2 regions of the Caballeronia sp. LZ024 genome follow, and region 2 is predicted to be linked to the other one. Evidence: riboswitches for the same ligand, from Rfam matches in the RefSeq annotation. Region 2 holds a riboswitch; the other holds the start of a gene.
What was found. Region 2 has a riboswitch for cobalamin ahead of cobA (uroporphyrinogen-III C-methyltransferase). Riboswitches for the same ligand answer to the same signal wherever they lie in the genome.
Positions count from the first base shown of each region.

Region 1: linked by a shared signal. The riboswitch ahead of QCE48_RS03250 (TonB-dependent receptor domain-containing protein) and the one ahead of cobA (uroporphyrinogen-III C-methyltransferase) in region 2 are both predicted to bind cobalamin.

Region 1 covers NZ_JARUXL010000001.1:664,278-679,771, forward strand. The annotation lists gene lgt (prolipoprotein diacylglyceryl transferase) at 1-517, shown strand, start outside; gene QCE48_RS03225 (SIMPL domain-containing protein) at 557-1,288, opposite strand; gene QCE48_RS03230 (EVE domain-containing protein) at 1,371-1,829, opposite strand; RNA gene ssrS (6S RNA) at 1,920-2,101, opposite strand; gene QCE48_RS03240 (cell division protein ZapA) at 2,216-2,530, opposite strand; gene QCE48_RS03245 (ATPase) at 2,527-2,916, opposite strand; cobalamin riboswitch at 3,136-3,431, shown strand; gene QCE48_RS03250 (TonB-dependent receptor domain-containing protein) at 3,522-5,393, shown strand; gene QCE48_RS03255 (FecCD family ABC transporter permease) at 5,393-6,445, shown strand; gene QCE48_RS03260 (ABC transporter ATP-binding protein) at 6,442-7,227, shown strand; gene cobT (nicotinate-nucleotide--dimethylbenzimidazole phosphoribosyltransferase) at 7,250-8,299, shown strand; gene QCE48_RS03270 (adenosylcobinamide-GDP ribazoletransferase) at 8,292-9,065, shown strand; gene cobC (alpha-ribazole phosphatase) at 9,050-9,619, shown strand; gene QCE48_RS03280 (cobalamin-binding protein) at 9,620-10,513, opposite strand; gene cobD (threonine-phosphate decarboxylase CobD) at 10,513-11,559, opposite strand; gene cbiB (adenosylcobinamide-phosphate synthase CbiB) at 11,552-12,493, opposite strand; gene cobU (bifunctional adenosylcobinamide kinase/adenosylcobinamide-phosphate guanylyltransferase) at 12,499-13,047, opposite strand; gene QCE48_RS03300 (cobyric acid synthase) at 13,129-14,601, shown strand; gene QCE48_RS03305 (PaaI family thioesterase) at 14,627-15,046, opposite strand; gene QCE48_RS03310 (ParA family protein) at 15,206-15,494, shown strand, end outside.
Region 2 covers NZ_JARUXL010000004.1:690,660-704,483, reverse strand. The annotation lists gene QCE48_RS25385 (CbtA family protein) at 1-520, shown strand, start outside; gene QCE48_RS25380 (DUF1289 domain-containing protein) at 517-807, opposite strand; gene QCE48_RS25375 (cobyrinate a,c-diamide synthase) at 810-2,108, opposite strand; gene cobO (cob(I)yrinic acid a,c-diamide adenosyltransferase) at 2,123-2,725, opposite strand; gene QCE48_RS25365 (cobalamin biosynthesis protein) at 2,722-3,144, opposite strand; gene cobA (uroporphyrinogen-III C-methyltransferase) at 3,141-3,923, opposite strand; cobalamin riboswitch at 4,080-4,317, opposite strand; cobalamin riboswitch at 4,374-4,670, shown strand; gene cobW (cobalamin biosynthesis protein CobW) at 4,773-5,852, shown strand; gene cobN (cobaltochelatase subunit CobN) at 5,857-9,615, shown strand; gene QCE48_RS25345 (ATP-binding protein) at 9,612-10,607, shown strand; gene QCE48_RS25340 (VWA domain-containing protein) at 10,721-11,305, shown strand; gene cobJ (precorrin-3B C(17)-methyltransferase) at 11,272-12,966, opposite strand; gene QCE48_RS25330 (precorrin-2 C(20)-methyltransferase) at 12,954-13,682, opposite strand; gene QCE48_RS25325 (precorrin-8X methylmutase) at 13,679-13,824, opposite strand, start outside.

The DNA.
Region 1 (15,494 bases), on a different contig from region 2:
CGCGCCGATGGTGCCGCTCGGGCTCGCGGCGGGGCGTCTCGGCAACTTCATCAACGGCGAACTGTGGGGCCGCGTGACCGATCCGAACGCGCCGTGGGCGATGCTCTTCCCGGGCGCATCGAACGACGATGCGATCTGGCTCGCCAAGCACCCGCAAGCGGACCTGCGCTGGCATCTGACGGAGATCTTCGAGCGCTATCACATGTTGCCGCGCCATCCGTCGCAGTTGTACGAGATCGCGCTGGAAGGACTCGTGCTCTTCATCGTGATCTGGACGTTCTCGCGCAAACCGCGGCCCGTGGGCGCGGGCTCCGCGCTCTTTCTGATCGGCTATGGACTGGCGCGCTTCACGGTGGAGTTCGCGCGCGAGCCCGACGATTATCTCGGCCTTCTCGCGCTCGGCTTCTCGATGGGCCAGTGGCTTTCGCTGCCGATGATCGTCGTGGGGATCGCGATGATGATCTGGGCCTACCGGCGCGACGGGCGATTGCCGTCGAAGCCCGCGAACGCGGCCTGACGCATGAACGACGCCTCGCCATCGCGAGGCGCCGTTCCGTTAGCGCGCCATCTGCACCGACCCCGACACGTTGACCGTCACGGTCGAGGTGCCCGCCTCGAAGGCCATGGGCGCGGCCATCTTCGCATCGGCGCTCATCGCGCGCGCCTGCATCATCATCACGGGACGCGGCGACGAGCCGTCGTGATTCACGCTGACTTCGCGGATCGAATAGCCGCTGTAGCCGAACGCCTGCGCCGAGGCCTGCGCCTGCTGGCGAAACGAGTCGATCGCCTGCGTCGAGAGCTTTTGCGCGGCCGCGCGCTGGGCCTGCGGCGACAGCGAGAACGCGACATTGCCGACCTGCATCGACGAACTCATCTTGCCCGCGAGCTTCGATGCCGCCGCGAAATCATGCGATTCCAGTACGACTTCGGTGCGGCCGCGCCAGGCGGAAATGCGGCCGTCGCGATCGGTCGACGGGAACACGGTGAACGAGCCGCTACGCGCCGTCACGCCCTCGACGCCCTTTGCGGTGCGCAACGCAGCGTCGGCGCGCTGGTTGAGCGTGGTCGTGAGCGACGATGCGTCCTGCGCTTCCTGTTCGTAGAAGAGCGTGATGTTGACGGTGTCCTGCGGCACTTCGGTGCTCGCCTGCGCCGACAGCGACAGCACGCCCGAAGGCTGTGGCTGCGTGAGCACGGTTTGCGCGGCGACCGTCGCCGACATCGTGAGCGCCGCGCTCGAAATGGCGGCGGCCGCGAGCGCGAACGCGGTTTTGTTTTTGATCATCGTGGAACTCCGGGAGTGTGGAATCGCTTGATTTGCGACGTCACTTAGGCGGCTCGCGAGCGCGCGAAGTTCCTGCGCGCGTTTAGACGAGATGCTCGGTGATGAAGCGCCATTGCGCTTCGGTCACGGGCGTGATGGAGAGACGATTGCCTCTCGCGAGCACTTGCATGTCGGCGAGTTCCTTGTGTTCGCGCAGCGTCGCGAGCGCGACGAGCGGCGTCTTCTTCACGAAGCGCACATCGACGAGAAGCCACCGCGGCGTTTCCTGCGTCGACTTCGGATCGTAGTAGGAACTCTTCGGATCGAACTGCGTGGGATCGGGATACGCCGTCGAGACGACCTCCGCGAGACCCGCGATGCCGGGCTGCGGGCAGCTCGAATGATAGAAGAGCACGCGGTCGCCGACCTGCATCGCGTCGCGCATGAAGTTGCGCGCCTGATAGTTGCGCACGCCGGTCCACGGCAGGGTTTTCTTCGGCGCGTGCGCGAGATGATCGATGCTCGCTTCGTCCGGTTCGGACTTCATCAGCCAGTAACGCATGATCGATGTGAATGTGAGAGCGTGTTGAGCAGCCTGCCAACCGGGCAGCCAAAGAAAAACGGCATCGGAAAAACCGATGCCGTTTCAGATAAGGTCCCCGCCTCAGCCGCTAGGCCGGCATCCTGAACCGGGGTTCAAGATTGGTCGCAGTAAGCAGCACTTCGGGTACATCAGACAGAGTGACGCGCGCGCCCGTGCTACAAATTTCCGCAACCGTGCACAATGGCATTGGTTCAAGGAATATATGACCTTGGCGAACCAGGCAGGGAGTACTAACTCTACACCAATCGCCAGTCGGATGCAGCAACGACTTTAAGCTTTCGCGATTTAAGAACGCTTGTCACGCTGGCGGCCATGTGATGAGCATGCTCGTCGCGAGACCGTGCTCACTGCGCTTCATATTGCGCGATGACGGCGCCCAGTTGCTCGTTCATCCGGTGCACCGTGTGGCGGATTTCTTCGGCGGGGAAGGCCTCGCCATGACGCACGCTGTTCTGCAGCTTAAGCAATTCCGACGCCAGCGAGAGCGCCGCCATCACCGCGATGCGGTCCGTGCCGCGCACGCTGCTTGCATTGCGCACCTTGTTCATCTCTGCATCGACGCGGGCCACGGCTTCGCGCAGTGCGTCTTCGGTTTCGGCCGAGCACGCGAGACGGTATTGCTGGCCGAGAATGGAGACTTCGATCTGTTTGGTGCTCATGCTTTTTCTCCGTGGCTGTGTTCACCGTTCATCTCGCCGGCGTGCGCGTGTTCGGGCGCATCAGACGAAGAATCGGCCGACGCATCGGGGCCAAGGAGATCCATTTGATTGTCGGGCTCGGGCGCGGCTTTCGCGCGCGGCAGTTTTTCGAGGATGGCGTTCAGGCGCACCTGCGCGTCGTCGATCTTCGCCGAGAGTCCGTCGCGTTCCGCCTGCAGCGTGTCGCGCTCTTCGCGCACCTGCGCGAGTTCGACCTGCACGGCGGCGAAGTCGGCACGCACCTGGTCGAGTTGTTCTTCGAGTGCGCGGTGGGCCTGATGATGGCGCTCGCTGATCTTGATCAGCCGGCCGATGTTCTGTGAAAGTGATTCGAGTTCGTTGAGCATGTGCTGCGTCCTCTAAAGACCTCGCATTTTAGCGCGGTTCAACCGAGCTTCCGATAAATGTCTCGTTTCGAGACGTAACAGCACGCCTTCATGCGCAAAAACGCATTTCTTCAGCGCAATACGTGTGTGGATAGAGCGGGTCGTTGCGTCGCGTCAATCGCAGCGCGCGCCGACCTCTTGCATCCGCGCCGCTTTCTTGACGCTCGCGGGCGTGGCTCCTAAACTTGCCGCACTTTTGGTGCTCGCGTTCGCCTTCGAAGCGGACGCAGTCAAACGGGAAACAGGGAGCGAAGTCCGGCAAGGACGAGCCAACCTGTGCTGCCCCCGCAACGGTAAGCGACCGCAACGCAAGTTGCAAGTCGTCCCCGATACGTTTTGCCCGTGTTTTTGCCCGCATTTTTCGTCACTTGAAACAGGCGGCCGAGGCAAACGTTAAATGCCACTGCGCCAACGCGCGGGAAGGCGGGACGATGCTGTCGCCAGCCCGGATACCGGCCAGGAGTCGGGTGCGTCGCGCTTTGCCTTGTTCCGCGCGCCGTGCCGATACGCGCATGAAGCCCGCGGGGAGCGGGCCGCGCTCGTCATCGACAGGAAACGCTTCACACATGTCTTCAATCTTCGCCCGCGCGGCGCGTCCGGTGCTGCTCGTCGCCTGTGGCATGCCGTTCGCTTCGTCCGCGCAATCCATCGATCCGGCCGACGGCCATGCAGGGACGACGACGCTCGCGCCCGTCGTCGTGACCGCGACGCGCGCAAGCGAGCCGCTCGCCGACACGATCGCGCAGACCTCGCTCTTCGACGCGCAGGACATCGCCGATACCAACGCCTCCGATGCGCTCGGTCTGCTGGCCCTCGCCCCCGGCGTGCAGATCACGCGCAACGGCGGGCCGGGCGCGACCTCGGGCCTTTACGTGCGCGGCGCCGCGTCGTCGCAGTCGCTCGTCTTGATCGACGGCGTGCGCGTCGAGTCGGCGGGACTCGGCGCCGCACAGCTCTCGCAACTGATGCTCGACGAAATCGACCACATCGAAGTGGTGAACGGCAACGTGTCCGCGCTGTACGGATCGGGCGCGATCGGCGGCGTCGTGCAGGTCTTCACGAAAGAGGGCGGCGCTCATCCGCCGCGCGTGAACGTCGAAGCGGAGTACGGCAGCTATCACACGCAGCGCCAGCAATTCGGCGTGAACGGCGCGCTCGACCGCGATGGCCGCACGACCTTCGACTTCACCGTCTCACGCGAAAAGACCGACAGCTTCTCGTCGATCGATCCGGCGCTCGCACCGGGCGCGAACCCGAACGCGAACGGCTATCTGAACGAAAGCGTCGCCGCGACGCTGCGCCATGCGTTCACGGATAAGTGGGACGGCGGCGTACGATTCTTGCAGTCGAACGGCATCAACAGTTTTGACGACGCCTACGGCCGCCCGTCCGATCTCAACGAATCGCACGACCGCGTGCGCTCGGCGTCCGTTTTTGCGAACGGCCGGCTGACCGACCGCTGGACGACGCACTTCACGATCGCGCAGGGTCAGGACCGCGCGAACATCGAACAGAACGGCGTCTATACGAACCGCTTCAACTCGGAGAACCGGCAGTACCTGTGGCAGAACGACGTGCGGCTCGCGGCCGGTCACAAGCTGCTCTTCGGCTACGAGCACACGGACCAGACGCTCGATTCCGATCAGCTCGACGCGCCCGACCGTCATGTGAACTCGGTGTTCGCGGGTTATGTGGGGCGCATCGGCGCGAGCCAGTTCCAGGCGAACCTGCGGCGCGACCAGTACTCCGATTTCGGCGGCGCGAACAGCTACTATCTCGGCTATGGCTACAACTTCGACGCGCACTGGAAGGCGAGCGCAAGCTACGCCGCATCGTTTCGCGCCCCGAGCTTCGACGATCTGTACTATCCGTTCTCTGGCAATCCGTCGATCCAGCCCGAGCGCAGTCATTCGGTGGAAGCGGCGTTGCAGTACGCGTCGTCGGCGCTTGGCGTGCTGCGTCTCACCGCGTTCCAGACGCGCTATTCGAACCTGATCGATTATGTCGCCGATGGCAGCGGCTTCTATATCGCGCAGAACGTGGGGCGCGCGAAGGTGCAGGGCATCGAGGGATCGTGGGCGGGGCAGGTCGGCGCCACCGACGTGCGCGCGAGCTTCACGCTGCAAAATCCCGTCGACGAGACGAATCACGAGGAACTCACGCGCCGCGCGCGCCGTTTCGCGGCGTTCACGGCGCATCGCTTGATCGGCCACTGGCGCGTGGGCGGCGAATGGATCGTGAGCGGCGCGCGCAGCGACTACGAGTCGACGCTCGCGGGCTACGGCCTCGTGAACCTGTCGGCGCGTTATGACATCACGAAGTCGTGGTACGTGGACGCGCGCATCGACAACCTGTTCGACAAGGACTATGAACTCGCTTACTCGTACAACACGCCGCGTCGCGGCGCGTATCTCACGATCGGCTGGCGGCAGCTCTGATGCGAACGGTGCGCGCTGACGTGAGCACCGGGAGCCCGCCCGCGCGCGGCATGAACGCGGGCCGCGCCGCCGCGATCTGGAGCGCGCTCGCGGTGGCGGCGCTCGTCGTGTTCGTGGCGTCGCTCGCGCTCGGCAGCTTTGCGCTGCCGCCGCTGCGGGTGATCGACGCGTTGTTGCATGCGCGCGCATCGTCGTCCGATGTGATCGACGAGATCGTGCTGAGCCTGCGCCTGCCGCGCGCGCTCGCCGGCTTTGCCTCGGGTGCGCTGCTGGCGATGGCCGGCGCGCTGCTGCAAGTGCTTCTGCGTAATCCGCTTGCGGAGCCCTACGTGCTCGGCGTGTCCGGCGGCGCGGCAACCTTCGCGCTCGGCGCGATGCTGGTGTCGATGCCGTGGTGGAGCGTCGACGTGGCCGCGTTCGCAGGCGCCTTGCTGTCGATCCTGCTCGTGCTCGGCCTGGCGCGCCGCGAGTTGTGGCGCGGCGAGCCGCAGGACGCCTCGCCGCGTCTGCTGCTGACGGGCGCGGTGATCGCCGCGGGCTGGGGCGCGCTCATCACGCTGATGCTCGCGCTCGCGCCGGAGAGCCGCCTGCGCGGCATGGTCTTCTGGCTGACCGGCGACCTGAACGGCGTCGCGACACCGTGGACCGCGCTCGTCGCGCTGGCCGTCGCGTTCGTCGTCGTCGTGCCCGTCGCGCCGCAGCTCAACGTGCTGCTGCGCGGCGATGCCGCCGCGCAGGCGCTCGGCGTGCCCGTCGTGCGCCTGCGCCTCTTCATCTATCTCGTGGCGTCGCTCGCGGCGGCAGCGGCCGTGACGACGGCGGGCACGATCGGCTTCGTCGGGCTCGTCGTGCCGCACGTGCTGCGGCTTGCGTTCGGCAACGACCAGCGCATGCTGATGCCCGCCGCCGCGCTCGGCGGCGGCGTCGCGGTGATGGGCGCGGACCTGATCGCGCGCACGGCCATCGCGCCGGCGCAGTTGCCCGTCGGCGTGATCACGGCGCTGATCGGCGTGCCCGTCTTTCTCTGGATGCTGCTGCGGAGGCCGCGATGAACGCGAGCCTTCGCGTCACCGGCCTCATGTTGCAGGCCGCGAGCCGCACGCTCGTCGAATCGCTCACGCAGACCTTCGCGCCCGGCGAAATCTGGTGCATCGCGGGGCCGAACGGCGCGGGCAAGACGACGCTCATCGGCGCGCTGGCCGGTCTGTCGAAGGCGCTGGCAGGTTCGGTATCGCTCGATGGCGTCGATCTCGACGACTGGCGCGCCGCCGACCTCGCGCGGCGTCGTGCGCTGATGCCGCAAAGCAGCCACGATGCGTTCGATGCGACCGTGCTCGACATCGTGATGCTCAACCGCTTTCCGCATCTGACCGGCGGGGGCTGGGAAAGCGAAGCGGACCGCCACGCCGCGCACGCGGCGCTCGACCGGCTCGGGCTCGCTGCGTTCGCCGCGCGCGACGTGTTGTCGCTGTCGGGCGGCGAGCGGCAGCGCGTCGCGCTGGCCGCGACGCTGTGTCAGGACGCGCCGCTCTTGTTGCTCGATGAACCGCTTTCGCATCTGGACCTGCATCACCAGATCGACTGCCTGCACGCGCTCGACGCATGGATGCGCGAGCGCGGCGATACGCGCACGGTGATCTTCTCGTGTCACGATCTCAACCTCGCGCGCCGTTACGCGACGCATGCGCTCCTGCTCGACGGCGCGGGCCGCGCGCACGCCGGCCCCGCTCGCGAGGTACTGAGCGCGGAGCGCGCGAGCGCCGCGTTCGGCTATCCGCTCACGCTGATCCGCCAGGACGGTCACGAAGCGCTCGTGCCCCGCTTCCCGGACTGAACCGCTTTCAAAGGACGAACCGATGTCGCTCATCCAGGACCTTCCGCAACCGCTCGACCGCGCTTTGCAGGCCGAACTGCAACACATCATCGATACGAAGACGAAACCGCCGGGCAGTCTCGGCCGCCTCGAATCGCTCGCGCTCCAAATCGGCCTGATCCAGCAGACGACGAAGCCGCGCATCGAACGTCCCGCGATGATCGTGTTCGCGGGCGATCACGGTATCGCCGCTGAAGGCGTGAGTTCGTATCCGCAGGCAGTGACCGTGCAGATGGTCGCGAATTTTCTTGCCGGCGGCGCCGCGATCAATGCGATTTCGCGTTCGGTCGGCATGACGCTCGAAGTGGTCGATGCGGGCGTCGCGACGGCGCTGCCCGGAAGCGCCGGCCTCGTCGACATCGCGATCCGGCGCGGCGGCACGCGCAACTTCGCGCACGAACCGGCGATGACGCGCGACGAAGCCTTGCAGGCAATCGAGGCGGGCGCATCGCGCGTGCGTCATCACGCGTCGCTCGGGACCACGGTGATCGGCTTCGGCGAGATGGGCATCGCGAATACATCGGCGGCGGCGTGCCTGATGAGCCGTCTGTGCGGCTTGCCGATCGACGTCTGCGTCGGGCGCGGCACGGGTTTGTCGAACGAGGGCGTCAGCCACAAGCGCGACGTGCTCGCGGCGGCGCTCGAACGTCACGCGAGAAGCGCCGATCCCGTCGATACGCTCGCGACCTTCGGCGGCTTCGAGATCGCGATGATCGCGGGCGCCTTTCTCGCCGCGGCGAAAGCGCGCATGACGATTCTGGTCGACGGCTTCATCGCCAGCTCCGCGCTGCTCGTCGCGCATGCGATCTCGCGCGACGTGCTCGACTACTGCGTGTTCGCGCATGCATCGAACGAAGCGGGGCACGCGCGCATGCTTCAGCACTTCGATGCCGCGCCGCTCCTGCAACTCGACCTGCGTCTCGGCGAAGGCACGGGCGCGGCGCTCGCGTTGCCGCTCCTTCGCGCGGCCGTCGCGTTCGTCGACGAGATGGCGAGCTTCGAATCCGCCGGCGTCTCGGACCGCGATGCCTGATCCCACGCCGCGTCTGCTCGACGAGCTGCGCTATTTCCTCACCGCGCTCGGCTACTTCACGCGCGTGCCGGTGCCGCGCTGGGTCGGCTTCGAGCGGCAGTATCTGAACGCGGCGGCGCGCTATTTTCCGCTCGTCGGGCTGATGGTCGGCGGCGTTGCCGCGCTGGTCTATCTCGCGGCGTTGCGCGTGTTGCCGGCGAGCGTCGCCGTGCTGCTCTCGATGGCCGCGACGCTCGTTCTGACCGGCGCCTTCCACGAAGACGGTCTGGCCGACTGCGTCGATGCGTTCGGCGGCGGCTACACGCGCGACGATGTGCTGCGCATCATGCATGACTCGCGCATCGGCGCGTTCGGCGCGATTGCGCTCGTCGTTTCGCTCGCGTTGAAGTGGCAGACGCTCGCCGCGTTGCCGCCGACGCGCGCCGTATGGTTGATGCTCGCCGCGCACGCCGCGAGCCGCACGTTCGCGATCAGCTATCTGTTGACGCTCGATTACGTGCGCGCCGAAGGCAAAGCGAAGCCGGTGGCGCAACGCATGAGCGCGACGGCGTTTGCGCTCGCGGCGGTCTGCGGGCTGCCGTGGCTTTTCTGGCCCGACTGGCGGCTCGGCTGTCTGACGCTCGCCGTCCTCGCCGCGCTGCGCTTTCTCATCGGCCGGTACTTCGTGCGGCGCTTAGGCGGCTATACGGGCGATTGTCTCGGCTTCGCGCAGCAACTTTTCGAACTGGCGATCTACCTGATCGGACTCGGATGGATCTCGTCCTGATACGTCATCCCGCCGTCCGCGTCGATGCGGGCGTGTGCTACGGTCAAAGCGATGTGCCGCTCGCGGACGATGTCGCGGCGTCGGCGCGCGTGCTCGACGAACGGATGCGCGCGCTGAAGGTGCCTGCGTGCGCAGGCGTCTGGCATACGAGTCCGCTGCAACGCTGCGCGTTGCTGGCCGACGCGCTCGGCGCATCGCACGCCGATGCGCGTCTCATGGAAATGGACTTCGGCGCGTGGGAAGGGTGCGCGTGGGACGACATCGATCGCACGTCGCTCGATGCATGGGCCGACGATCTCGACCACGCGCGCACGCATGGCGGCGAGAGTCTCGCGCAGTTCAGCGCGCGCGTCGGCCGATGGTTCGACGAGACGTGCCGCGAAGGCGATGCGCCCGTTCATGTCGTCACGCATGCGGGCGTGATTCGCGTGCTGACGGCGCGGTTGATCGAAGCGAGAACGGCGAGCGTGCTGCAATGGGCGATCGATCATGGCGGCATCGTGTGGCTCAGGCGCACGCGCGGCGAGTGGTTTCTCGTGCGCTGGAACGCGTGATTACTTCGGACGCCGTCCGCGCGCCGCGTCGAGGTCTTCGCAGAGTTGCGCCGCACCGAGCGCGAGTCGCGGTGTCGGGCGGCTGATCAGGTCGCCGTCGATGCCGAAGAGGTTGTTGCGCGCAACCGCCATCAACGACGGCCACTTCTTCCAGCGCTCGAACGCCGGCAACGACCGGCCGGAATTCGTCGCGCCGACGGTCGCCGTGACGATCGCCTCGGGGTCGGCCGCGAGCACGGCTTCGGTCGAGATCGTCGGCACGTTCGGCTTCAGGTTCGCGAACACGTTGCGTCCGCCGCACAGTTCGATCACTTCGCTGAAGACGCTCGCGCCGTTGAGCGTCATCAGCGGATCGTCCCAGACCTGATAGAACACGCCGACCGCCGCACGGCTCGCATACCGCGCGCGCAATCGCGCGATGTCGCGGCGAAAGGCATTCGATGCGCTCGCCGCGGTCTCCTTCGTGCCGAGCAGGACGCCGAGCCGGTCGATGGTCGCGGGGATGTCGGCGAGATGCTGCGGCTCGCTAAAGTAGAGCGGCACGTGCAGGTCGCGCAGGCGCTCGGTCTGGCGCGCCACATTGCCATGCCGCCACACGACGATCAGGTCCGGCTTCATCGCGACGATGAGTTCGAGATCGAGCGCCTTGTTGTCGCCGACGCGCGGGATCGACTGCGCGGCGCTCGGGTAATCGCTGTAAGTCACCGCGCCGACGACCCGCGCGCCGCCGCCCGCCGCGAAGAGCAGTTCCGTGACGTGCGGCGCGAGACTCACGACGCGCTGCGCGGGCGCGTCGAGCGTGACGGCGGCGCCGGTGTCGTCGGTGACGGTGAGCGCGGCCTGGGCTTGAACGCAGAACGCCAACGCGGCGAACATCGCGAAGCATCGCGCCATCACGCGCGACGCTCCGACAAGGCCCGCGAAAGCCGCGCCCAATCGCCCTCGGAGCCGGGCAGGCCGATGCGCAGGCTCGGCGTCATTCCGGCGGGCTCGAAAAGGCGCGTCCAGATGCCGCGCGTGGCGAGCGTGTGTTGCAGCGACGCGGCATCGGCGGCCTGAAACCAGACGAAGAGCGGCGTCGACTTCACGTCGTCGAAACCGTGCTGCGCGATCAGCGCCGCGAGACGCGCGCTATCGATGGCGAGCCGCTCGCGCGTCGCGCGTTGCCATGCGCGGTCCGCGAACGCGGCCTCGACCGCGTGACGCGCCGGGCCGCTCACCGTCCACGCGCCGAGCGTCCCGGCGAGCGCGGCGCGCAACGGCGCGGCGGCGAGAACGAAGCCCGCGCGAATGCCCGCGAGACCGAAGAACTTGCCGACCGAGCGCAACACGACGAGACCTTCGCGATCCGTCTCGTTGGCGAGCGACGCGTGCGGACCGGCGGGATCGAAGGCATCGGCGAATGCTTCGTCGACGATCAGCGTGCCGCCGCGCTTCGCGAGCTGCGCATGCCAGTGCAGCAGCGTGTCGCGCGGGATGCGTTCGGCGGTCGGATTGTTCGGGTTCGCGACGATCGCGTGCTCGACGTGCGAGGGCAATTCGTGCGCCGACACGTCGAGCGGCACGACGCGATGTCCCGCGCGCTCGAAGGCGGGCGCGTACTCGCCGTAGGTCAGTGGTGCCACCGCCGCCGTGCCACGCGCAAGGAGCGGCGGCAGGGCGCGGATCGCCGCCTGGCTTCCCGCCACGGGCAGCGCCGCCTTCGCGCCGTAGTAAAGCGCGGCGGCTTCGGCGAGACCGTCGTCGTCTTCGGGCAGGCGCCGCCACGCGTCGGGCGGCACCGGCGGCACCGGGAAGCCGAGCGGATTGATGCCGGTCGAGAGGTCGAGCCAGTCTTCGAGCGGAATCGAATAGCGGCGCGCGGCTTCGCGCAGGTTGCCGCCGTGGCGGATCGGCTCATGAATCGGCTCATGAATCGGCTCATGAATCGGCTCAGACATGCGCGCCCACGCTGATGAACGCGCCCACGAGCAAAAGCGCGAGCCACAGCACCGTCGAGCGCTCGACGAGCTTTAACGCCGCGACCACGTGCACGGGCATCGCGGCCATTCCCGCGCCGAGCACGGGACGCGATTCCAGCGTCCCGTTATAGACCGCCGGTCCGCCGATCAGCACGTTCAGGCTGCCCGCGCCCGACGCCATCACCGGGCCCGCATTGGGGCTGTCCCACGACGGCGCCTGCGTGCGCCAGCAGTGCCAGGCTGTGCGCGTGTCGCCGAGGAGCGCGTAGCTCGCGGCGGTGAGGCGCGCGGGCACGAAGTTGAGGACGTCGTCGAAGCGGGCGGCCGCCCAGCCGAAACGCAGATAGCGCGGCGTGCGGTAGCCCCACATCGCATCGAGCGTATTGGCGAGACGAAACGCGAGCGCGCCCGGACCGCCCGCGACGGCGAACCAGAAGAGCGCGCCGAAGATCGCGTCGTTGCCGTTTTCCAGCGCGGATTCGACTGCCGCCCGCGACAGCGCGCCTTCGTCGGCGTTCGCGGTCTCGCGCGACACGATGCGCGCGGTGAGCGTGCGCGCTTCGTCGAGGTCGCCTCGGCCGAGCGCGCGCGCGATCGGCGCGATGTGGTCGCGCAGGCTTCGCGCGCCGAGCGCGAACCACAGCAGCACGACGTGGACGATGCATGCCAGCGCAAACGGCAGCACGCTCACCAGCAGCCACGCAATCGCGACGGGCGGCACCACGGCCGCGAACCACGCGAGAATGCCCGCCGGCCGGGCGCGAAAACCGCTGTTCATGCGCGCTTCGAGGCGCACCGCGAGCGTGCCGAAGCCGACGAGCGGATGGCGTGTGCGCGGCTCGCCGATCAGCCGGTCGACGACGACGCCCGCAATCGCGAGCATCGTCATGGCGTAGAAGGAGAGGATGAGCATCGCGCCTAGCCCTTGAGCACGAGCGGCAGGCCCGCGGCCATCAGGAGCGCGCGGGTGCTCGCGGCGGCGACGCGCTGGTTCAGGCGGCCGAGTTCGTCGACGTAAAGACGCGTCACGGAGCCGAGCGGCACGACGCCCATGCCGATTTCATTGCTCACAACGATGATCTTGCCCGGCGCATCGGCGAGCGCGGTGTCGAAGGCGTTCAGGGCGTGTTCGGGGACGGCGGCCGCTTCGTTGCCTTCGGCGGGGCACAGCAGATTGGCGAGCCACAGCGTCAGGCAGTCGATCAGGACGCAATGGCCGACGCGCGCCGCCGAAGCGAGCGCGCCCGCGAGATCGAGCGGCGCCTCGACGAGCGACCAGTGCGCGGGCCGCCGCTCGCGATGCAGCGCGACGCGCGCTTCGAACTCCGCGTCGCCGACATGCGCGGTCGCGACGTAGGTCACGGGCAGACCGCTTTCGATGGCGAGCCGCTCGGCATGCGCGCTCTTGCCCGAGCGCGCGCCGCCGAGCACGAAGGTGAGATCGCGCGATGGAGCTGAGGAGGTCATCGCGACATTGTAACGGCGGGCTAAGATATCGGGCCCGGCTTGTCGAGCCTGACCCACGAGCGCTTTGAAAGAGAACCGACCATGCACTTCGCCCCGCGCGGCACGCTGATGATCCAGGGCACCACCTCCGATGCCGGCAAGAGCACGCTCGTCGCGGGCCTGTGCCGGCTCGCGCGGCGCGGCGGCGTGCGGGTCGCGCCGTTCAAGCCGCAGAACATGGCGCTCAACAGCGCGGTCACCGTCGACGGCGGCGAGATCGGCCGCGCGCAGGCGTTGCAGGCGCTCGCGGCCGGCGTCGACGCGCAGATCGACTTCAATCCCGTGCTCCTCAAGCCGACGAGCGATCGCGGCGCGCAGGTCATCATCCACGGCCACGCGCACGCGAACCTCGACGCGCGGGCGTATCACGAGTACAAGAGCGTCGCGTTCGAGGCCGTGCTCGCGTCCTACGGGCGTCTTGCGGCGGGCTTCGAGGCGGTGATCGTCGAAGGCGCGGGCAGTCCCGCCGAAGTGAACCTGCGCGATCGCGACATCGCGAACATGGGTTTCGCGGAGCGCGTCGATTGTCCGGTCGTGCTGGTCGCGGACATCGATCGCGGCGGCGTGTTCGCGCATCTGCTCGGCACGCTCGCGTGTCTCTCCGACAGCGAGCGCGCGCGGATTCGCGGTTTCGTCATCAACCGGTTTCGCGGCGACATCGGCCTGTTGCAGCCCGGGCTCGACTGGCTCGAAGCGCGGACGGGCAAGCCGGTGCTGGGCGTCGTGCCGTATCTGCACGGCCTCACGCTCGACGCCGAGGACATGCTGCCACGCGAATCCCGCACGCGCGGCGCCCGCGATGCGCTGAAGGTGATCGTGCCCGCGCTGCCGCGCATCAGCAATCACACGGATTTCGACGCGCTGCGCGCCCATCCGCAGGTCGATTTCGAATACGTGCGGGCCGGCATGGCGCCGCCGCCGGCGGATCTGATCGTGCTGCCGGGCTCGAAGAGCGTGCAGCGCGACCTCGCGTGGCTGCGCGAGCACGGCTGGGATCGCGCGATCGGGCGGCATCTGCGCTATGGCGGCAAGGTGCTCGGCATTTGCGGCGGCATGCAGATGCTCGGGCGCGAGATCGACGATCCGGACGGCATCGAAGGTCCGGCGGGGCGGGTAAAAGGGCTCGGCCTGCTCGATCTGTCGACGACGCTCACGCCGCACAAGTTGCTTGAGAACGTCGGCGGGCGGCTCGCTTTCGGGAACGATACGGCCACGGTGCGCGGCTACGAGATCCACATGGGGCGCACGAGCGGCGCGGCGCTCGCACGGCCGGCAGTGCGGCTCGCCGACGGACGGCCGGACGGCGCCGTATCGGAAGACGGCCAGATCGCGGCCACCTATCTGCACGGCATCTTCGACACGCCCGAGGCGTGCGCGGCGCTGCTCGCGTGGGCGGGCGTCGAAGGGGCGGAGGCGCTCGACTATCCGGCGCTGCGCGAAGCGTCGCTCGACCGGCTCGCCGATGCGCTTGCCGCGTCGCTCGATCTGGACAAGGTCGCGGCGGCGTTCGGCTGACGCGGCGCGAGCGAATCAGATCGGATCAATACAGAATCATCTGCGTGCAGCGAAAAAGCGCGACGGTCTTGCCGTCGGCGTTCGTCACCGTCGCGTCCCAGACGTGCGTGCTGCGGCCGAGGTGCACGGCCGTTGCCTTCGCGATGATCCTGCCTTCGCGCGCGGTCCCCACGTGGTTGCTTTTCAGCTCAACGGTCGTGAAATTCTTCGCGCCTTCGGGCAGATGCGCGATGCACGCGTAGCCGCAGCAGGTATCCGCGAGGCCGATCACGCTCGCGGCATGCAGAAAGCCGTTCGGGGCGAGCAGTTCGGGGCGGATCGGCAGTTCGCCGACGAGCGCGCCGCTTTCGAGCGACACGAGTTCGACGCCCAACAGCTCCGGCAGGCAGCCGCGCTGGCGGTTGCGCAGGAAATCGAGCGTGACATCGGGACGAAGTAGGGTCATGGGAAGCGAGTTGGCTGTTCGGGAGAGGTTCCGGTCGCGCCGGTTTTACCGATAATATCAACGGCTCGCGCATTGCAGGTTCCAAAACAATGAACCGGCGGGCGGAATCGCCGCAGTTCCGGGCGATGCCGGCCGTGGTCAGAACACTCGGGAAACTTCATGACGGTGATCGTGGTGGCGAATCCGAAGGGCGGCGTCGGCAAGAGCACGCTCGCGACCAATCTGGCGGGGTATTTCGCGGCGAACGGCGAGTGGGTCGCGCTCGCGGACCTCGACAAGCAGCGCTCCGCTCACGCGTGGCTCGCCTTGCGGCCGGACACGCTGACGAAAATCGAAGAATGGCAACTGGACGTCGATGCGCCCGCGAAGCCGCCGAAAGGTCTGGAGAAAGCGGTCGTCGATACGCCCGCGGGGGTTCACGGCAATCGGCTCGCGCTGGCGCTCGAAC
Region 2 (13,824 bases):
CGGCACGGCGCTCGGCGGGCTGTTCTCGCTCGTCTTTGCATTCGCGTATGGACGCCTCGGCGCGTTGCGCGCACGCGGCACGTCGGCGCTGCTCGCGCTCTTCGGCTTCGTGAGCGTCGCGGTGGTGCCGTTCATCAAATACCCGCCGAATCCGCCCGCAGTCGGCGATCCGGAGACGATCGGCGCGCGCACGGCGCTTTTCTTCGGCATGGTCGCGATGTCGATTGCTGCGGCGGTGCTCGCCGTATGGCTGCAAAAGCGCATGCGCGCGCAGCATGGCGGATGGAACGCGACCTTGATCGCGAGTGCCGTGTATGTCGTGTTGATCGCGGTCGTGCAGTTCGTGCTGCCTACCATCGACGAAGTGCCGGCGGACTTCTCCGCCTCGCTGCTGTGGAACTTCCGCATCGCGGCGCTCGGCATTCAGGCGCTGCTCTGGTCGACGCTCGGACTGGTCTTCGGCGTGCTCGCCGCGCGCGAGCTGGAACGCGCGCCGGCGCGGCGCGTGGCACACGCTTAATGCTCGATCGGCGGGTCGATCGAATCGAAAGGCGGCTCGTCGAGCCGCCTTTTTTCATGCCGCTCGACGAGCGTATCGAAGAGCGCGAGTTTCGCCGCGTCGTCCATCGTCTTCCACGCCTTGATCTCCGCGCGATTCCTGAAGCATCCTTCGCAGAGGCCCGTCGCCTGATCGAGGCGGCACACGTTCGTGCACGGCGAGCCGATCGGCTGCTGCGATTTCGCGCGCTCGATCGTAAAGGCGAGTTCGAGCGGCGGTTCTTTTTCGACGATCGTTGCAGGGGTCATTGTCATAGCGGTTCGCCGCGAAAGAGCGCGGCAGCGGCAGCCGGATTCGACGGCCAGTAAGCGTGCATGTACGTCGCGATGACCGCTCCGCGCCGGTACAGCGCTTCGCCCGCCGCGCCGGTGGTCGCGTGCGTCGCGGTCAAAAGCGGCTGCATCGGTGTGGCGACGCTCGAATAGTGAAACGTGTGGCCGGTCAGCGTGCCGTGCGACGTTTCGATGCGCTGCATCGCGAGCCGTGTAAGGCGCGGCTGCATCGCGGCTTCGCCGGGGATGAGGCCAAGCATTGTGTGCTGCGCACCGTCGATCGTCTTCAGCGCATCGAGCAGATAAAGCATGCCGCCGCATTCCGCTACGACCGTTCGTCCGCGCTGCGTGTGCTTCCTGATCGAGGCCGCCGAGCGCGCATTGTGCACGAGCGTCGCCGCGTGCAGTTCGGGATAGCCGCCGGGAAGATAAAGCGCGTCGGCATCGTCCGGCACGGGTTCGTCGGCGAGCGGCGAGAACGTTTCGACGCGCGCGCCCATCGCGTGAAGCAGGTCGAGGTTCGCGGGATAGATGAACGAGAACGCGGCATCGCGCGCGATGGCGATGCGCATGCCGTCGAGAAGACGCGGCGGCGCGTCGTGCGCCTGGTCCTCGAATGTGACCGCGGGCGGCAACTCGCCGAGCGCGGTCTTCGCGATGGCGTCGGCCGCGCGATCGAGACGCGCGTCCAGATCGGCGATTTCCGCCGCCTGCGTGAGACCGAGATGACGGTCGGGCAGCGCGATGTCGGCGGCATTCGACAGATGCCCGCAATAGCGCAAGCCTTCGGGCAACGCTTCGCCGACCATCTGCGCATGCCGCGCGGACGCCACCTTGTTCGCGAGCACGCCATGAAACGGCAACTCGGGACGATAACGCGCGAGCCCGAATGCGACCGCGCCGAAGGTCTGCGCCATGCCGTGCGCGCCGATCACGGCGAGCACCGGCACGCCGAACGCGATGGCGAGATCGGCGCTGCTCGGCGTGCCGTCGAAGAGACCCATCACGCCTTCGATCAGGATCAGGTCGGCCTCGCGCGCGGCATCGGCCAGCAGCGCGCGGCACGCGCCGGTTCCCACCATCCAGAGATGCAGCGAGTAGACGGGCGACCCCGACGCGCGTTCGAGGATCATCGGGTCGAGGAAGTCGGGACCGGTCTTGAACACGCGCACGCGCAGCCCTTGCCGCGTGTGATGGCGCGCGAGCGCGGCGGTAACCGTGGTCTTGCCCTGATGCGAGGCAGGCGCGCTGATGAAAAGGGCGGGGCAGGTGTGCATCGGATCGATCGCCTTCAGTACTCGACGCCGCGTTGCGCCTTCACGCCCTGCTCGCGATACGGATGCTTGACGAGCCGCATCTCGGTGACGAGATCGGCGGCTTCGATCAGCGCATCGGGCGCATGACGGCCGGTGACGACCACATGCAGCGTCGCGGGCCGCGCGTTCAGCACGCCAAGCACTTCATCGAGCGGCAGGTATTCGTACTTAAGCACCGTGTTGAGCTCGTCGAGGACGACCATCTGGTACTCGCCGCTCTTGATCATGTCGCACGCGGCGTCCCAGCCCTTCCTCGCGGTGGCGATGTCGGCCTCGCGGTTCTGCGTGTTCCAGGTGTAGCCGTCGCCCATCGTGACGAAGTCGCAGTTCGCGATCGCGCCGAGGAAATCGCGCTCGGACGTATGCAGCGCGCCCTTGATGAACTGCACGACGCCGAGCTTCATCCCGTGGCCGAGCACGCGCACGGCCATGCCGAACGCGGCCGTCGTCTTGCCCTTGCCGTTGCCGGTGTTGACGATCAGCAGGCCCTTCTCGTGATCGGCGGCGGCCTGCTTCTTCTCGTGGCCTTCCTTGCGACGCTGCGTCATGCGCAGGTGCGATTCGGTATCGGTTTTCATGCGTGGCTCTTCGAATGATGAATTGAGTGATCGGCGGCGATGGCGACGGTCACATCGTCGACGATCGTCTTCGGCACGACGATGCGTCCCTCGTGCGACGCGAGCAGCGCGCACGGTTCGCAGACACCGCCGACGCCCAGATGCTTGCGGACCTGCGCGGACGCCCGTGCGTGCGTGTCGACGCCTTCGATCTGTTGCGCCGTGAAAAGCTGCAGCGTCAGGCGATGGCGCTCGCAGAACGCGAGCAGCGCGGCCCCGTCGGACTTGCCTTCGATGCTCGCCACCGCGCGCACGTTGGCGAGTGCATGCGCGCCGGGCGCATCGAGCGCATCGAGTGCACGCTGCACGGCGGCTTCGATCTCCTCGACGCTCACGCCGCGCCGGCAGCCGATGCCGAGCACGATGGAAAGCGTCGTCATGACGTGCCTGCCGATGCATCGAGCGCGCTTGCGATGCCGAGTCCCGCCACCGATCCGATCACGACGATGGCGGGCGCGCCGAGCGCGGCCGCCTTGACGGCATCGGGCAGCTTTTCGAGCGGCGCAAGCAGATGACGCTGTTCGGGACGCGTGGCGGCTTCGATGGCGGCGGCGGGCGTCTGCGGATCGAGGCCGGCCGCGATCAGCGCCGCGACGATGTCAGCAAGCCGCCGCATGCCCATATAGATGACGAGCGTCATTTTTGTCGCGGCGAGCGCGGCCCAGTCGGGTTCCCGGCTGCCGTCGCCGCTGCCGGCATCCTTGCTTGCGCCATGCCCCGTCACGAACACGACGCCCATCGCATGATCGCGATGCGTGAGCGGAATGCCGATGGCGGCCGGTGCCGCGATGCCCGCAGTGATGCCGTGGATCACGCCGACCTGCACGCCCTCGGCGGCGAGCGCCTGCATTTCCTCGCCGCCACGCCCGAACACGAACGGATCGCCGCCCTTCAGTCGCGCGACGCGGCGTCCCGCATGCACGTGCGCGAGCATCAGTTCGAGGATGACGGGCTGCGGTGTCGAAGGCTGGCCGCCGCGCTTGCCCACATAGGTGATGAGCGCATCGCTGCGGGCGAACGCGAGCACGTCGGGGCTGACGAGATCGTCGACGAGCACGACGTCGGCTTCCGACAGCGCCTTGACGGCCTTGAGCGTCATCAGTTCGACGTCGCCGGGGCCTGCGCCGATCAGGTCGACGCGGCCTTGCGGCGCGGTCATGCGGCACCTCGCCGGTTCGGGCGATGGCGCCATGCAGGTTCCGCACGTTCGCGCGCGATAGCTGGATTCATGTGATGCGTCTGGGATGCAGTGCGCACCGCGGTCCGTCCCTCGCGGACGCGGGCGTTCGGCCAGGGCAACGGTGCGATGCACGCGTTGCCGGCCACTTGCGCTGGCCGGTATCCGGGCTTGCGACTCACTCCGTTCGCCTTCCCGCTCGTCGCCTCGCAGTGGCCGTGAAGAGAATGCGCGGCAGGTTGAGCCGCTAGTCGCGTACCGTTGCGGGGACAGCACAGATTGGCACTTGGCCCTGAGGCTATTGTGCTCCTGTTTCCCGTTTGACTATGCGGGCCTCGACGAGCCGCGCATGAGCACCAGACGCGGGGGAAAGATAACACAGGAGGGGCGCGGGAAGGGGCGTCCTTTCTTGACGCTCGTGCGCTTGCAGCCTAGACTTGCTCGCATTCTGGTGCTCGCGCGCGTTGCTCTTCGCGCGCGGTTAAACGGGAAGCAGGAAGCGTCCGGTCCGCCACGGATCGTCGCCAACCTGCGCTGCCCCCGCAACGGTAAGCGAAAGCCGCACGTCGCGCATCGTATCGATGTCGCGCGCGCGGCCATGCCGGCTTCGGTGCACGTGCGTTCGCCGCATCTGCATTGCTCCACTGCGCGTTTGTCATGCCCATCGCGCGGGAAGGTGAAGCGGCGTTTTCGTCAGCCCGGATACCGGCCAGACAACAGAACGGATCGTCGTCGCGGGGATGCGGCGCGCGGTTCAATTCCTCATGACGCCTGGCGCTTCGCGCATGACACGTATCGCCAGGGCGCAGCAGAACACTCACGGAGCAACGGATGCAAACGCGCAAAATCCCGGTGACGGTCGTAACCGGCTTTCTCGGCAGCGGCAAGACCACGCTCATGCGGCATATTCTCTCGCACGCCAATGGTCTGCGCATTGCAGTGATCGTCAACGAATTCGGCGAGCTTGGCATCGACGGCGAGATTCTCAAGGGCTGCGGCATCGGCTGCGAAGATGAACCGTCGTCGGGCGAACGCAATCTCTATGAGCTTGCGAACGGGTGCCTCTGCTGCACCGTGCAGGAAGAGTTCTATCCGGTCATGGAGCAGCTCGTCGAGCGGCGCGATGCCATCGATCACGTGCTGATTGAGACGTCCGGGCTCGCGTTGCCGAAGCCGCTCGTGCAGGCGTTCAACTGGCCGTCGATCAAGAATGCGTTCACGGTCGATGCCGTCGTGACCGTCGTTGACGGACCGGCTGCGGCGAGCGGCCAGTTCGCCGCGAACCCGCAAGCCGTCGATGCGCAGCGGCGCGCCGATCCGAATCTCGATCATGAATCGCCGCTGCACGAGTTGTTCGAAGACCAGTTGGCATCGGCCGATCTCGTGATCCTCAACAAGACCGATCTCATCGACGAAACCGCGCAGGCCAAGGTCGAAGCGCTGATTCGCGGCGAGATTCCGGCCGAAGTGAAAATCGTGCCCGCGCACATGGGACAGCTTGACCTGCATGCGTTGCTCGGGCTGCAATCCGCGTCGGAAGACACGATCCATCTGCGCCACGATCACCACGGCTCGCCCGATGAAGAAGGCCACGCCGATCATCATCACGACGACTTCGATTCGGTCGTCGTGAGCGCGCAAGTGGAGTCGCGCGAGCAGGTCGTCGCGGCGTTGCAGATGCTCGTCGAAGCGAACACGATTTATCGCGTGAAGGGTTTTGCCGCGCTGCCGGGCGCGCCGATGCGGCTCGTCGTGCAGGGCGTCGGCAAGCGCTTCGACAGTTACTTCGACCGCCGCTGGAAAGCAGGCGAAGCGGCAAGCCGGTTCGTGCTGATCGGCGAGGATCTCGACCAGCCCGCGTTGCAGGAAGCGCTGACGTCCGCGCTGTCCCGCGTTCCTGCGCAGGCGTAAGGCGATGCATCTGCTGCGCACGACGCCGGGCGGATTCGTCGATGACGCAGCGGGCGTCATGCGCATCGAGCAGACGCCCGCGCCGATCGTCGTGCTGAGTTCCGCCGACACCACGCTCTCGCTGCTCGCGAGCGCGGTGCCGCGTCTGGAAGCGGGCTTTCCGGCGGTGCGGCTCGCGAACCAGGCGTTCCTGCGCCAACCGGCGTCGGTGGACTTCTACGTCGACGATGTGTTGCGCCATGCGCGCGTCGTGATCGTGGACCATCTTGGCGGCGAAGCCTACTGGCCCTACGGTATCGAACGCATCGTCGCGCTCGCGAAGCGTGAGAAGCAGACGCTCGTGATGTTCTCCGGCGACCTTCAGGAAGACCCGAACCTCGTCGCGAAGAGCACGGCCGATCCCGCGTTCTGCCACGAACTCTGGCGTTATCTGCGCGAAGGCGGCGCGCAGAACGCGGAAGAGTTCTTGCGCGCGATCGGTCATCGCGCGTTCGGCTGGGGCCGCGAAGCGCGTGCGCCGAGCGCGTTGCCCACGGTCGCGCTTTATCATCCGGCACGCGAAGTGGCGACCATCGACGACTGGCGCGCGCGCTGGACCGAAGGCGCGCCGGTGGTGGCGATACTGTTCTATCGCGCGCATCTGCAATCGGGCAATACGGCCGTGTTCGATGCGCTCGTCGACGCGCTCGAAGCCGAGGGCATGAATCCGTTGCCGATCGCGATGTCGTCGCTGAAGGACGCGGTGAGCCGCGAAGTCGTGCAGCAGTTGTGCGCGGATCATCGCGCATCGCTCGTGCTGAATACGACGGCGTTCGCCGCCGGCGTGATCGACGATCCGGCGCCGTTCGAACTGGCAGGCGATGCGCCGGTGCTTCAGGTGATCCTGAGCGGCGGCAATCGCGACGACTGGCTGAAGGACAACCACGGTCTGAACTCGCGCGATGTCGCGATGCATGTCGCGCTGCCCGAAGTCGACGGCCGCATCATCACGCGCGCGATCAGCTTCAAGGGGCTCGCGTATCACTGCAAGCACACGCAGGTGGATGTCGTGCGTTATCAGCCGGACCACGAACGCGTGCGTTTCGTCGCCGAACTGAGCCGCCGATGGTCTCATCTGCGATCGACCGCGAATGCGCAGAAGCGCGTCGCGCTGATCCTCGCGAACTATCCGCTTTCCGAAGGTCGCATCGGCAACGGTGTCGGGCTCGATACGCCGGCGTCGGTCGTCAACATCATGACGATGCTGCGCGATGCGGGCTATCGCGTCGGTCCGCTTCCCGCCGATGGCGACGCGCTGATGCGCGCGCTGACCGAAGGCGTGACCAACGATCCGGTCGTGCGCGACCTGCGTCCCGCGCTGCAAAGCCTCGCGCTCGACGACTATCTCGATGCATTCCACAAGCTGCCCGCGAATGTGCAGCAAGAGCTGAACGAACGTTGGGGACCGCCCGAAGCGGACCCGACGGTTCGACGCGGCCGCTTCATGATCGCGGGCTGGCGTTGCGGCGAAGTCTTCGTCGGCATCCAGCCCGCGCGATCGCGCGAACGCGGCGACTACGCGAGCTATCACGACGCGGAGCTCGTTCCGCCGCATTCCTATCTCGCGTTCTATTTCTGGCTGCGCGGGCGTTTTTCCGTCGATGCGATCGTGCACGTCGGCAAGCACGGCAATCTCGAATGGCTGCCGGGCAAGAGCATGGCGCTCTCCGGTTCATGCTGGCCGGACCTGACGCTCGGACCCATGCCGCATCTGTACCCGTTCATCGTCAACGATCCGGGCGAGGGCAGTCAGGCGAAGCGCCGCGCGCAGGCGGTGATCGTCGATCATCTGATGCCGCCGCTCACGCGCGCCGAAAACTACGGGCCGTTGCAGGACCTCGAACGGCAGGTCGACGAATACTACGAAGCGCTGATGGTCGATCCGCGCCGCGCGAAGCTGCTGCGCAAGTCGATCCTCGAAGGCATCGTCGCGCAACGGCTGCACGAAGAACTCGGGCTCGCCGCCGCCGATGACGACGCGCTCCTCACGCGCACCGACGCCTATCTCTGCGAATTGAAGGAAGCGCAGATCCGCGACGGCCTGCATACGTTCGGCGCGTCGCCGCAAGGCGTGCAGCGGCGCGACACGCTGCTCGCGCTCGGCCGCTTTCCTGTCGGCGACGCGCAGGGCGCGAACGCGAGTCTGCTCACCGCACTCGCACGCGACCTGCAACTCGGCGACGCGTTCAATCCGCTCGACGCCGACTGGGCCGCGCCGTGGACCGGACCGCGTCCCGCCGCGCTGCTCGACGTGACGGAGGCGGCGTGGCGTCATCACGGCGACACGCGCGAACGTCTCGAACTGCTCGCGACGAAGCTGCTCGACGCTTCGCAAGCGCCGGACGCATGGCCCGCGACATCGCTCGTCCTTGAGCGCCTGCAAGGCGACTTGCTGACACGTCTCGACGCATGCGGGCCGCAAGAACTCATGCAGCTTCGGCGCGGGCTCGAAGGACGCTTCGTGCCGCCGGGCCCGAGCGGCTCGCCTTCGCGCGGGCGCCCCGACGTGCTGCCGACCGGCCGCAACTTCTACTCCGTCGACACGCGCGCGCTGCCGACGCAAGCGGCCTGGTCGATCGGCCTCAAGTCGGCGAATCTGCTGATCGAACGGCATCTCCAGGATCATGGCGACTATCCGCGCGCGGTCGGGCTCTCGGTGTGGGGAACAGCGACGATGCGCACCGGCGGCGACGACATCGCGCAGGCGCTCGCGCTGATGGGCGTGCGCCCGAAGTGGGCGGCGGGCAGCCATCGCGTGACCGACTTCGAGATCCTGCCGATCACGATCTTCAACCGTCCGCGCATCGACGTGACCTTGCGCGTGTCGGGCTTCTTCCGCGATGCGTTCGCGAACCTCATGCATCTGTTCGACGCGGCCGTGCAGGCGATCGCCGAACTCGACGACGAGCCCGAAGACCTCAACCCGATCCGCGCGCGCATCATGCGCGAGCGCGACAAACTCGTCGCGCGCGGCATCGACGCGAAGGAAGCGCGTGCGCGTGCCGGCTGGCGCGTGTTCAGCACGAAGCCCGGTGCGTATGGCGCGGGCCTGCAGGAACTGATCGACGCGAAGCAATGGCAGGACGACGGCGACCTGTCGCGCGCGTTTCAGAGCGCGGGCGGCTACGCGTATTCGCAGGCCGGCGACGGTATCGACGCGCGGGAGACGTTCGGCGCGCGGCTCGCAGGCATCGATGTGGTCGTGCAGAACCAGGATAACCGTGAGCACGATCTGCTCGATTCGAACGACTATCACCAGTTCCAGGGCGGCATGGTCGCGGCGGTCAGGCATCTGTCGGGTGCGCAGCCGGAGGCGTACAACGCCGATCACAGCAACCCCGCCGCGCCGCGCATCCGCACGCTGAACGAAGAGATCGCGCGCGTGATCCGCTCGCGCGTGGTGAACCCGAAGTGGATCGACGGCGTGAAGCGACACGGCTACAAGGGCGCGTCGGAGCTGGCGGCCACCGTGGATTATTTGTTCGGCTACGATGCGACCGCGCGCGTGGTGTCGGATCATCAGTACGCGCTCGTCACCGATGCCTACGTGAACGACGCCGACACGCGTGCGTTCATGCAGCGCCACAATCCACACGCGCTGCATTCGATCTGCGAGCGGCTGACCGAAGCGATGCAGCGCGGTCTGTGGCAACACCCCGGCGACTATCGCGCGCAAGTCGAGCGGCATCTGCTCGACGCCGAACAGCAACTCGAAGGCCAATGACCTTGAACGAATCTTCCGTATTTCCCTTCGCTGCGCTGGTCGGGCAGCAGCCGTTGCAAGAGGCGCTGTTGCTCGCCGCCGTCGATCCGGCGTTGGGCGGCGTGCTCGTCACCGGCCCGCGCGGCACGGCGAAGTCGACGGCGGCGCGCGCGCTCGCCGAACTGCTGCCCGAAGGCCGGTTCGTCACGCTGCCGCTCGGCGCGAGCGAGGAGCAACTGATCGGCACGCTCGACATCGAAAGCGCACTGCGCGATGGCGGCGTGAAGTTCTCGCCCGGTTTGCTCGCAAAGGCGCATCGCGGCGTGCTCTATGTCGACGAAGTGAACCTGCTGCCGAATCCGCTCGTCGATCAGTTGCTCGACGTCGCCGCGAGCGGGGTGAATACGGTCGAGCGCGACGGCATCTCGCATCGGCATGAAGCGCGCTTCGTGCTGATCGGCACGATGAATCCGGAAGAAGGCGAACTGCGTCCGCAACTGCTCGACCGCTTCGGGCTTGCGGTGGAACTCGGCAATTGCTTCGAGGCGTCGGTGCGGCAGGACATCGTCAAGGCGCGCCTCGCGTTCGATACCGACAGCCAGGCGTTTCGCGAGCGTCACGCACGCGAGCAGGCGGCGCTCGCGCAGCGCATCCACGATGCGCGCGCGCAACTCGCGAACCTCGATTTCGACGATGCCGTCCACGCGCGCGTGAGCGAGCTTTGCATCGCGGCGCAGGTCGACGGACTGCGCGCCGATCTCGTGATGCTGCGCGCGGCGCGTGCGCTCGCGGCATTCGAAAGTGCGCATGCGATCGGTGTAGAACATGTGGAGCGCATCGCTCAATCCGTGCTGAAGCATCGACGGCGCGAGGGCGAGAAGCCGCAACAATCTCAGTCACAAGCGCACGCAAATCCGCCAGCAAGCGACGCGGACTGGGGCTATCTGCCGCCCGAACCCGTCGAAACCGCGACGGTCAAGAACGTAAGGCCGTTGCAGCCAAAAAAAGCCTGAGCCATCGAAGGCCGGGGCCGGAAGCCGAGGCAGGCCGCCTTCGATGGCTCGAATCGCAGCCGGCGGGACGCACGATCACGCGCGAAGGCCGCGCGAGCCGTTCCATCGACTGGATGCAGACCTTGCGCGCGAAACGGCATGCGCCGCTCGAAGCGCGGCATGTCCGGTTTCGCCGCAAGGGCGGCGAGGGCGCGGCGCTCTATTGTTTCGTGCTGGACTGCTCCGGTTCGATGCTCGCGGGCAAGCGGCTCGCGCTGGCGAAGGGGCTGCTCGTCGCGCTGTTCGACCGGGCGTATCGCGAGCGGGCGGAGGTGGCGCTCGTGTGTTTCGGCGGCGGGCGGGCCGAAGTGCGTCGTCAGCCGGGCGCGGCGCACTGGTGGAACGAGCACTGGGTCGCGCCGATCGGCGGCGGTGGCGGCACGCCGCTCGCGCTCGGCGTGCGTACCGCCGCGAACGTGCTCGCGCGCGCGTCGCGCAAGCGGCCCGCGCAGGAGCGCTGGCTGTGGCTCCTGACGGATGGCCGCACGTCGGATACGCCGTCGCGTCCCGTCGATGCGGACCGCGTCGTCATCGTCGATTTCGAGCGCGATGCGATTCGGCTCGGTCGCTGCGCGTCGCTCGCCGAGGCGTGGGACGCGCAGTACAGCAGCGCCGACGACCTTGTCTACGGTTTCTCACAGTACCAGCGCGGCGTATAGACCCACTCGCTTTTCGCGTCCTTCGGAAAGCCGCGCGTCGTCGACGAGCCGACGATCACCATCGTGCGCATGTCCACCTGATCCGAGCGCAAGGCGTCGAGCGTCGTCGTGACGAGCGTCTCGCCCGGCCTGCCGACGTCGCGCCCGAGCACCACCTTCGTTGCGCCCGCGCGATACGCGCGCACGATGTCGAGCGCACGATCCAGTTGCCACGGCCGCGCCCGCGACACCGGGTTATAGAACGCCATCACGAGATCGGCCTCGGCCGCGTGCCGGAGCCGCGTTTCGATGATCGACCACGGTTTCAGATTGTCCGACAGCGACAGCATGCAGAAGTCGTGGCCGAGCGGCGCGCCCGCGCGCGCGGCCGTCGTGAGCGCGGCCGAGACGCCGGGCACGATCTCGAGTTCGACGCTCGTCCATGCGGGCTCGCGCGCGTGCGCTTGGTCGAGGGCTTCGAGCACGGCCGCCGCCATCGCGAACACGCCGGGGTCGCCCGACGATACGACCACGACCCGGCGCCCTTCGCTCGCGAGTTCGAACGCATGGCGCGCGCGCTGCATCTCTTCGCGGTTGTCGCTCCCGTGGACGCGCTGATCGTCGCGAAACGGGCCCGCCATCCGCACATAGGTGTCGTAGCCGAGGATGTCGTCGGCTTGCGCGAGCGCTTGCTTCGCCGCCGGCACCATCAGGTCCGCGCTGCCCGGGCCGAGACCGATCACGGTCAGCTTGCCGCGCGCGCGGCCGGTCGTCGACGGATCGACGGGACGTGCCGACACCGCGAGCACGATGTCCTGCGACACGAAGCGCTCGCTCGCGTCCGTTGGCGGTTCCGCGTTGAAACGCAGCGGCACGCCGAGCGTTCGCGCGGCTTCGGCGAGCGGTTCCGAGGCCGCGTCGCGCAATGGCGCCAGCAGCACCGCGAGCGAAAGCGGCGCGATGCCGTGTTCGCGCAACGCGAGGCGCACCCGTTCGGCAATGTCGCCGCGCGAAGCTTCGCCGACCCACGCGACGACGCAGCGCGGATGAATCATCAGGTCGTCACCTTCGCCCGGGCGCGCGATGCGCGAAGTCACGCGAATCGCGAGCCGTGCGTCCGGGGCGCGCGGCAGGCCGGCATCGTCGAGCCAGGGCGCGGCGCCTTCGATGCGCATCGGAGCGCCCGCGAGCAGGTCGGACACGAAGCGCTTGCCGTGCTCGATATCGGCGAGGACGTAGCCTTCCGGCGGATTCAGCAGGCACGTGCCGAAGCGTAATTCGCCGCTCGTCGTGATCGCGGGCGCGGTGTCGAGCGCCCTGGCGATCTCGCGTGCCATGACGTTCACGCCGGACAGCCCGCCGACGAGCGGCACGACCGCGCTGCCATCCTCGGCCACCGCGAGCACCGGCGGCTCGGCGCCCTTGTTCGCGAGACACGGCGCGATCGCGCGGATCACGATGCCCGCCGAGCACAACGCGACGATCGGCGTGCCGGCCGCATACAGCGCGCGCAAATGCGCGCCGAGTTCCGTGAAAGCGACATCGGCTTCAACGACGCGGCGCGCGAGTCCGTGTACCTTCGCGCCGGAATAAGCCGACTGGATGCGACGTGCGGTATCGAGCGCACCCGGGCCAAGCACGACGATCGCGACAATCGCCACGTCCCGGTTCAAGCCTGCCATTTTTCCCCCGGCACGACCAGCAGCGAGAAATACGGCGACGCCATCGGATCGACTTCATCGAGCGGCACGATGCGCTGATTCGCCATCGTCGCGCGTTCCACATACAGCGCCCGTTCCGCGAGCCCGAGTTCGACCAGGACGCGCCGCACTTTCTCGAAGTTGCGGCCGAGCTTCATGACGACCGCGGCATCGGCGGCTCCGAGACGGCGCCGCAGTTCGTCCTCGGGCAGCACGCCCGAGAGCACCGCCAAGCTCTGGTTGCGATACACGAGCGGCGCGCCGAGCACGGCCACGCCGCCGAGCATCGAACACACGCCCGGCACGACATGCGCGTGAAAGCGCTCCGCGAGCCGGTCGTGCAGGTACATGTACGAGCCGTAGAAGAACGGATCGCCTTCGCAGATCACCGCGACGTCGCGTCCCGCTTCGAGATGATCGGCAATCGCGAGCGCCGATTCGTCGTAGAACGCGCTGATGATCGTCTCGTAGCAAAGCGGCGGTTCGAGCGCTTCTGTCGTCACCGGATACACGAGCGGCAGGCGCGTCTGTGCGTCGTCGAGATGGGCCTCGATGATGCCGAACGCGTTGCCCTTCTTGCCCTTCGCGACGAAGTACGCGACCACCGGCGCAGCTTTCAGGAGGCGCAGCGCCTTCACCGTGATGAGTTCCGGATCGCCCGGACCGACGCCGAGACCATAGAGACGCCCGCTCATCATTCGGCCTCCGTGGCGAGCGCGTTGACGGCGGCCGCGGCCATCGCGCTGCCGCCGCGCCGTCCCTGCAACGCGACGAACGGCACGCCACGGCTGTCGGCGGCGAGCATCGCCTTCGACTCCGCCGCGCCGATGAAACCGACCG